One region of the Mesorhizobium sp. J428 genome, then DNA from elsewhere that is predicted to be linked to it. Evidence: predicted binding sites of a transcription regulator. Region 1 holds the regulator's gene; the other holds the start of a gene.
What was found. The regulator LexA, encoded in region 1, represses DNA repair genes until DNA is damaged. The targets are predictions, from matches to a motif close to TGTTCNNNNTGTGTTCNG.

Region 1 (4,208 bases):
GGCGCATAAGGTTGACGCTCGCGGTGATGGCGACAGAGCGGCCGAAGTTGCGCTATCAGCCCGACCGCGTGCGCCTGACGGCCCGATCCGCGCCGCCGGGCCTTGAGCCGGGTGCTGCGGTGACGGGATTGGCGCGGCTCGCGCCGCCGCTCGGGCCGTTGCGTCCCGGCTCCTACGATTTCGCTTTCGAAAGCTATTTCGACCGGATTGGCGCGAGCGGCTTCTTTCTCAAGCGGCCTGAGGTTTTGCCGGCGGCGGACGAGAGTTCGTTGCGCGCGCGCGTGGAAGCCTGGATCGAAGCGCGGCGCCTCGCGCTTGCCGGGCGCATCCGCGGCCATATCGGTGGGCCCGAGGGCGAGATCGCGGCCGCGCTCGTCGCCGGCGTGCGTGCGGGAATCCCGGAGGATGTCAACGAGACGCTGCGCATCACCGGGCTCGCGCATGTGCTGTCGATCTCCGGCCTGCACATGGCGCTGGTGGCGGGCGTGGTGATCGGGTCGCTGCGGCTCGGCTTTGCCGCCTTTCCCGGATTTGCCTCGCGCCATCCGGTGCGGAAATACGCGGCTGTCGGCGCGCTGGCAGCACTTGCCGCCTATCTTCTTATCTCAGGTTCGCAGGTCGCCGCCGAGCGCAGCTTCCTAATGATCGCGGTGATGCTGGTCGCGCTGCTTTTCGATCGCGCGGCGCTGACGATGCGCAACCTGGCGATCGCCGCCCTGATCATCATCGTGCTCTCGCCGCACGAGGTCGTCGGGCCAAGCTTCCAGATGTCGTTCGCGGCAACGGCCGCGCTCGTTTCCGCCTATGGCTGGTGGGCGGAACGCAGAGCGCGCCGAGCACAACCGAATCCTGCACAGCGTGGCGCGCTCCTGCGGATTGCGCGAACGGTCGTCTTCTACGCCGCGGGGTTGGCGGCCACGTCGCTGATCGCCGGCGTCGCGACCGGCATCTTCGGCGCCTGGCATTTCCAGCGTGTCTCGCCGCTCGGCCTTGTCGCAAACCTCGCGGCCATGCCCGTGTTTTCGGTCGTCGTGATGCCGGCGGCGGTGGCCGGAATGGTGCTGATGCCTTTCGGCCTCGATGGGCCAGTCTTCATAATCATGGGGCAGGGGCTGTCGCTGGCACTTGCCATCGTCCGCTGGCTCGCCGAGCGCACGCCGGTCGATGCGATCGGCGCGGTTCCCTCCGCTTCCGTTGTCCTGCTCGCGCTTGCGCTGGTGCCGCTCACGCTTGCCACGACGACCGCGGTGAGACTGCTCGCGGTCCCGCTCGCCGTCGTGGGCTTTGCAAGCCTGACGCTTCGCGAATTGCCGCAGGCCTACGTCTCCGAGGATGCGCGACTGGTCGGGATCAGGACGCGGGACGGCATGCTGGCAGTCAACCGCGACCGTCCGAATGCGTTTACGGTCGAAGACTGGTCGCGGGCGACGATGGCAACCGGTATCATGAAGCCGGCAAAGGAGACGGAAGCCGGAACCACTGGCACCGTCATGGATATTTCTCCGGCGCGATTCTTCTGCGCGGGCGACCTGTGCCGGGTCGAACATGAGTCGGGAGCCGTGGTCGCTCATGCGTTGACGATGCCCGACGCCGAGCAGGCCTGCGACACGGCGAGCGTAATCGTCATCGCCGATCCGACGGCTGCCAATCCCTGCCCGCACAGCAAAGTGCAAATCATCACCGCGCGACGGCTTGCGCTGGACGGCAGCGCAGAGATCCGCTTCGACGGTGTGGGAAACGCTTCCGTCACCTACGCCCTGTCCGGCACGCGTCCCTGGCACGACCACCGCCGCTTCTCGCGCGCCGCCAGAGGCATGGCTCCTTACGAGCCCGCAAACAAAAAAGCCGGCACGAAGCCGGCTTCCTGAACCACTCGTCGGCTCTTCGCGACGCTCAGTATTTCCGGATGAGGCCGACGAGACGACCCTGCACCTTGATCCGGTCCGGGCCGAAGATCCGCGTCTCGTAGGCCGGGTTGGCGGCTTCGAGAGCGATCGAGGCGCCCTTGCGGCGGAAGCGCTTGAGTGTGGCTTCTTCCTCGTCGACCAGGGCCACGACGATGTCGCCGGGGGTGGCCGCGTTCGTGTTGCGGATGATGACCGTATCGCCGTCGAAGATGCCGGCCTCGATCATCGAATCTCCTTTCACTTCAAGGGCATAGTGCTCGCCGCCCGACAGCATTTCCGGCGGCACCATGATCGCGTGGGTCTGGTGCTGGATGGCGTCGATCGGCACGCCGGCCGCGATGCGGCCCATGACGGGGATCGAGATCGCGCTGCCCGCATCGTTGCTGGCAACGGGCGCGCGCGGCGGCTCGGCCGGCTTCTGGCCGAGGCTGCCCTGGATGACGCTCGGGGAGAATTTGCGCGGGCCGGCGAGGGCGGGAGACATCGATTCCGGTAGGCGGACGACTTCCAGCGCGCGCGCCCGGTTGGGCAGGCGGCGGATGAAGCCGCGCTCCTCCAGCGCCGTGATCAGGCGGTGGATGCCGGACTTCGAGGCAAGGTCCAGCGCCTCCTTCATCTCGTCGAAGGAAGGGGGAATGCCGGACTCCTTCATCCGCTCGTGGATGAACATCAGCAACTCGTGTTGCTTGCGCGTCAGCATTTCGCCCTCCAAGAATCGCCAGACAAACAAAACCAGAACAAACACTATCTGTTCGATATGTGTTCTGCAACCGCTTAAATTTTAGTGAATTTGTTTACCGTTCGTTCAGGCTATTTGCCGAGCCGGCTTCTCATCGCAGCAGAACCACGCGGCAGGGAGAGCCCGCAGGGGCTGCGGGAGCGAAGGGCGGACGGACGATGAGGGCGTTGGCGTCGGCCAGAATCCGCAGCATCGAAGAATCCTGCACAGGGAAGGGCGCTGCAACGAGTTGGCCGTCGCGACTCTCGACACGGGCGCGGACATAGTCCTCACGCTGGTCGTTTTCGGTCATGTCGACACCCAGAACCGCGTCCCGAATGTCCAACATATGGGGCCGTCCTCCCAGTTGCGCGACGAGCGGCGCGACGAAAAGGTGCGAGCAGACGAGAGAGGCCACCGGATTGCCGGGGAGCCCGAGCACCCGCACGTCGCCCAATCGGCCGAACATCAGCGGCTTGCCGGGCCGCATCGCGATCTTCCAGAAGTCGAGCGTCATACCGGCAGAACTCAGCACCTCGCGCACCAGGTCGTGGTCGCCGACCGAGGCGCCGCCGAGCGTGACGATGATGTCCGCGCCCGCTGCGCGTGCGCCATCTATCGCCGCGGCGATCCCAGAGCGGTCGTCACGTACGATGCCGAGATCGAGGGGGACGGCACCCATCTTTTCGACCACGGCAGCCACGCCATAGGCATTCGAGGAGATGATCTGGTCCGGCCCGGTCTCGCTGCCCGGCGGCAGCAGTTCGTCGCCCGTGGCGAGGATAGCGACCAGCGGCTTGCGGATGACCGGCAGCGCCGCGTGGTTGGCGGCAGCCGCCAGCGAGACGGCGGCGGGATCGAGGAGCCGGCCCGCCTCGAGCAGAGGCTCACCTTCGCGGAAGTCGAGAGCTTGCCGGCGGATGTTGCGGAAGGCCGCGACGGGCTCCAATGCTTCCACACCATTGGGCGAGAGGCGCGTGTTCTCCTGGATCAGCACGGCGTCGGCCCCGGCAGGAACCGGTGCGCCGGTAAAAATGCGGACCGCTTCGCCGGGGCCAACCGTGCCCGTGAACCCCTTGCCGGCCGGCGCCTCGCCGATGACACGCAGCGTCGCGGGCACCGATGCGACGTCGGCGGCGCGGACCGCATAGCCGTCCATCGCGGAGGCGTCGAAGGGCGGCTGGGTGCGCAGCGCCGCGATGTCTGTGGCGAGCACGCGCCACGCGGCCTGGCCGATCGCGACGGTTTCGGATGCGAGCGGGGCAGCCCCGTCGAGGAGGCGGGCCAGGGCGTCCTTCACCGGCATCAGCGCCATTGGATCAGCCGTTCGTCCGGCGGTAGTCGCCCGACTTGCCGCCGGTCTTCTCGACCAGGCGGATGCCCGTCAACTCCATCTCGCGGTCCACGGCCTTGGCCATGTCGTAGATGGTGAGGCAGGCGACGGAAGCCGCGGTCAATGCCTCCATCTCGACGCCGGTCTTGCCGGTGACGCGCGCAGTCGCCGTGACGCGCAGGCCCGGAAGGGCTGCATCGGGCTCGATCTCCAAGCCCACCTTGTCGAGGAGCAGCGGGTGGCAGAGCGG
Region 2 (4,208 bases), 4.0 Mb from region 1:
CGTCGAACAGCCGGCCGGCCGGGCCGACGAAGGGCTTGCCCGCAATATCCTCCTGGTCGCCCGGCTGCTCGCCGACGAAGACGACGCGCGCGTCCTCGGGGCCTTCGCCGAACACGGTCTGCGTGGCATTGCGCCACAGCGGGCAGCGGCGGCAGTCGGTGGCGGCCTTCCTCAATTCGGCGATCGACGTCGCGTCCGCCCCGTCCGACTGCGTCTCCGCGGGCCGGTTGCGCCAGTGTTTGGCCTGGACCGTCTCATGATGCGGGGCGGGCATGGTGGGCATCCTCTCGATCATGTCGCGGGCGGACTTTTCCGCGCCAGCGATCAGGTCAGGAATGAGCGAGGCCTCCGGAAGGTTGCGCCAGTATTTCTTCGGCATCTCGGCGGTCATCGCCTTCACCTTCAGCCGGGTCGGGTTGAAGATCGAGCGGAAATAGGTGCGCCACAGCTCCTCCGCTGCATCCTCGGCCGGCGCGTCGGCCTTGGAGGCGCCAGGACCGATCGCCAGCCGCTCGCCGTCCCAGTCGGCCGTGGCATGGGGCGTGAGGATCGTCCAGCGCATGCCGGTGAACCGGCGCATGAAGAAGGGTGCGTTGCGCTCGACGATGAAATGCGCCGGCTCAAACCATGCGACGAAGCGCTCGCCGGTTTCGTCGGCGATGCGCCGGAAACGGACGAAGGCGCGCATCTTGTGGATATCGCGGCGGACGGATTTGTCCATCTCCTCGAGCTTTCGCACGTCGGGATCAGTGGCGACGTCGAGCAGATGCGGCTCACGCTGGAGCCGGCAGAGGATGCGGTAGAGGAAGCCGAAGCGGGCCGGGTCGGAATGGCAGATCACGGCCTCGGCGAGGTCGACGAAGCGACGGGGGACACGGAGTTCGGCGCCCGGCGGGATTGCCGGCAGCGGCGTCGACTCCGGCGGTGCGGCGAACAGGTCCCCCGTGTCCTCGCCCTCCACCGACCACGCAATATCCGCCGGGTCGACCCCATTCAGCGCCATCGCCCGCGCCGCTTCACGCCAGCCGGAAAAATCGGTCTGGGACGCGAGCAGGATTGCATGGTGCGCGGAGAGCGGGCGCTTCTCGACCATTCCCATCAGAACAGCTCCAATTGTCTGGCCCTCGGCGCCACCGCCTCGCGCAGGCGTTCGGAATCGATCGTTCCGCCGGGCGACCAGCCTTCGGCGACGATGAAGGGCCGAACCGCTGCAATCGACTGGCAGACGCGTCCGACGTCCTCCAGCCGCAGCCGGCGGTGGATGCGCGAGGCGAGGATGCGCTTGACCGCCTTGGTGCCGAGGCCCGGCACGCGCAGCAGCAGTTCCCGCGGCGCGCGGTTGACGTCGACCGGGAAGATCGCGCGGTGGTCCAGCGCCCAGGCGAGCTTCGGATCGATGGCGAGATCGAGCATGCCGTCGGGCCGGCCGGCCAGGATCTCGCGCTCCTCGAAGCCGTAGAAACGCATCATCCAGTCTGCCTGGTAGAGGCGGTGCTCGCGCATCAGCGGCGGCTTCATCGACGGCAGCGCAGCGGACGAATCGGGGATCGGGCTGAAGGCGGAGTAATACACCCGACGGAGACGGTAGGAGCCGTAGAGCCGAGCGCTGGTCTTCAGGATCGTCGCGTCCGGCGTCGGGTCGGCGCCGACGATCATCTGCGTCGACTGCCCGCCCGGCGCGAAGCGCGGCCTTTGCTTCGTGCGCAATGTCGGCTCGGCCGCCGCGTCCAGCTTCTCGCGCAGGCCGGCCATCGAACGGCGGATGGTTTGCGGCCGCTTCTCAGGCGCCAGGCGCTGCACGCCCTCGTCGGTGGGAAGCTCGACATTGATCGACAGCCGGTCGGCATAGAGCCCCGCCTGCTCGATGAGTTCCTGCGAGGCTTCCGGAATGGTCTTCAAGTGTATGTAGCCGGCGAAGGCATGGTCGAGCCTCAGCCGCCGGCCAACCTCGACCATCTCGGCCATGGTCTCGTCCGGCGAGCGGATGACGCCGGAGGAGAGGAATAGGCCTTCGATATAGTTGCGGCGGTAGAAGTCGAGCGTGAGGGTAACGACGTCGTCGATTGTAAAACGGGCACGCTTCACGTTCGAGGACGAGCGGTTGATGCAGTAGGCGCAGTCGTAGATGCAGAAGTTGGTGAGCAGGATCTTGAGCAGCGAGATGCAGCGGCCGTCCGGCGCATAGGCATGGCAGATGCCGGTGGCCTCGGTGGAACCGATGCCGCCCGATTTCAGCGAGTCGCGCCTGTCCGCGCCCGACGAGGCGCACGAGGCATCGTATTTGGCGGCGTCGGCGAGGATGGCGAGCTTTTCGCGAACTGTGGGCGCTGGCATCTGTTCATGATATGTTCCGACAAGCGCCTGCGCTATTCACAATTTTAATACGCGTCGATTTTTTGGAGATCGCCAGCCTTCTCCGTGCACGTCAGCGAATCTGGGGCGCGTTGCGCGGCGACGCCAGCGCAACTTAGCGGCGTTTTTTTTCACACCTCGTGCAGATAGAGGTGGTAGTCGAGTTCGCTCACCGTGCGGGCGACGCGGAGATACTCGGCTTCCTTGATCGCGGTGAAGGTGCGGTGCATGTCTTTGCCGAGTGCGTCCTCCAGGAAGGCCGACGCCTTCGCCCGCATGATCGCTTCGCGCCAGTCGGCCGGCATGTTGTGCGCGTGGCCGGCGGCCTGCTGGTAGCCGTTGCCCTCGACCTCCGGGCCGGGATCGAGCTTTTCCTCGAGGCCCTTCACGATGCCGGCGAGCACGGTGGCGGCGACGAGATAGGGGTTGGCGTCCACCCCCGAGGGACGGTGCTCGATGCGGCGGTTCTTCGCGTCGCCGGCCGGCACGCGCAGCGCGACGGAGCGGTTGTTGACGCCCCAGGTCGGCGCGACCGGCGCATAGGACTGCGCGACGAAGCGGCGCCAGGAGTTGGCGTGCGGGGCGAAGACCAGCATCGATTCCGCCATCGTCGCGGCCAGACCGCCGAGCGCATGGAGCAGGCGCGGCGACCACTTCTCGCCGACCGCCTCGGTGAAGACGTTCTGTCCCGCCTCGTCGCGCATCGAGACGTGCAGGTGCATGCCCGAGCCGGCATAGTCGGCGATGGGCTTGGCCATGAAGCAGGCGGTGACGCCGTGGCGGCGGGCGGCGGCGCGCACGATGCGCTTCAGCATCACCAGGTCGTCGGCCGCCTGCATGATGTCGGTGCGGTAGTTGAGCGTCAGCTCGTACTGGCCGGGCGCATATTCGGAGATGACGGTCTCGGCCGGGATTCCCTGCGCCTTCGCCGAGGCGTAGATGTCGGAGAACAGCGGCTCCATGCCGTGCAGGTGGTCGACCGAATAAACCTCGGTCTTGGGCGAGCGGCGGCCGTCGAGCACGGCGGAAGCAGGGCGGACGCGGCCGTCTGCGTCGCGGTCGTTGGCGAGCAGGAAGAATTCGAGTTCGAAGGCGCCGGCGGGCTTCAGCCCCATCGCGTTCAGCCGCGCCACCTGTGCCGCCAGCGCATGGCGCGGGTCGGACGTCATCGGCGTGCCGTCGAGCAGATGCATCGACATCAGCACCTGCGCGCGGGCAGGGGAGGTGCCATGGAGCGGCTTCAGCGTACCGGGGATCGGCCAGGCGCGCAGGTCCTCGTCGCCAGAATCCCAGATCAGGCCGGTCTCGTGCACGTCCTCGCCGGTGATGTCGAGGCCCAGCACCGAGATCGGCATGTGCCGGCCGCCCCGGTAGAGCGACATCAGCTCATGCCGGCGGACGATCTTGCCCCGGCCGACGCCGTTGGAATCGGTCAGCACGATGTCGATGGCTTCGATCTCGGGATGGGCATCAAGGAAAGCCTGGGCTTCGGCGGGGGTGGAGCCGGAGGGGGGAGGTCATGGACGGCGTGCCTCCAAGGATAGTCCGGTCTGCAGAAGTTTACCCCCCTCTGGCCTGCCGGCCATCTCCCCCTCAAGGGGGAGATTGGCATTTTCGGCGGCACCGTTCCTTCCAGGTCTATGGAGAATGGCGAAGGTCGCGGTGACAGGCAATCTCCCCCCTTGAGGGGGAGATGGCCGGCAGGCCAGAGGGGGGTGTCCGTTGTCTCTGCCGCCCGCAATTCCCTCACCCCGCCAACTCCTGGCAAATCTCGCCGAATGCCTTCACCAGCCGGTCGACCTGCTTCTTCTTCGTCGCGGGCGAGACCAGCATCATGTTGTGGAACGGTGCGATCA

Region 2: LRS09_RS04825 (putative DNA modification/repair radical SAM protein) is a predicted target of LexA. The motif match lies at 2,336-2,353, and genes of this name have one in related genera.

Annotation. Positions count from the first base shown of each region.
Region 1 covers NZ_JAJOMX010000001.1:5,003,799-5,008,006, reverse strand. Annotated here, with positions in the region: gene LRS09_RS25220 (ComEC/Rec2 family competence protein) at 1-1,868, shown strand, start outside; gene lexA (transcriptional repressor LexA) at 1,894-2,607, opposite strand; gene glp (gephyrin-like molybdotransferase Glp) at 2,738-3,940, opposite strand; gene moaC (cyclic pyranopterin monophosphate synthase MoaC) at 3,945-4,208, opposite strand, start outside.
Region 2 covers NZ_JAJOMX010000001.1:954,099-958,306, reverse strand. Annotated here, with positions in the region: gene LRS09_RS04830 (UdgX family uracil-DNA binding protein) at 1-1,099, opposite strand, end outside; gene LRS09_RS04825 (putative DNA modification/repair radical SAM protein) at 1,099-2,334, opposite strand; gene LRS09_RS04820 (glutamine synthetase family protein) at 2,484-3,791, opposite strand; gene LRS09_RS04815 (aspartate aminotransferase family protein) at 4,099-4,208, opposite strand, start outside.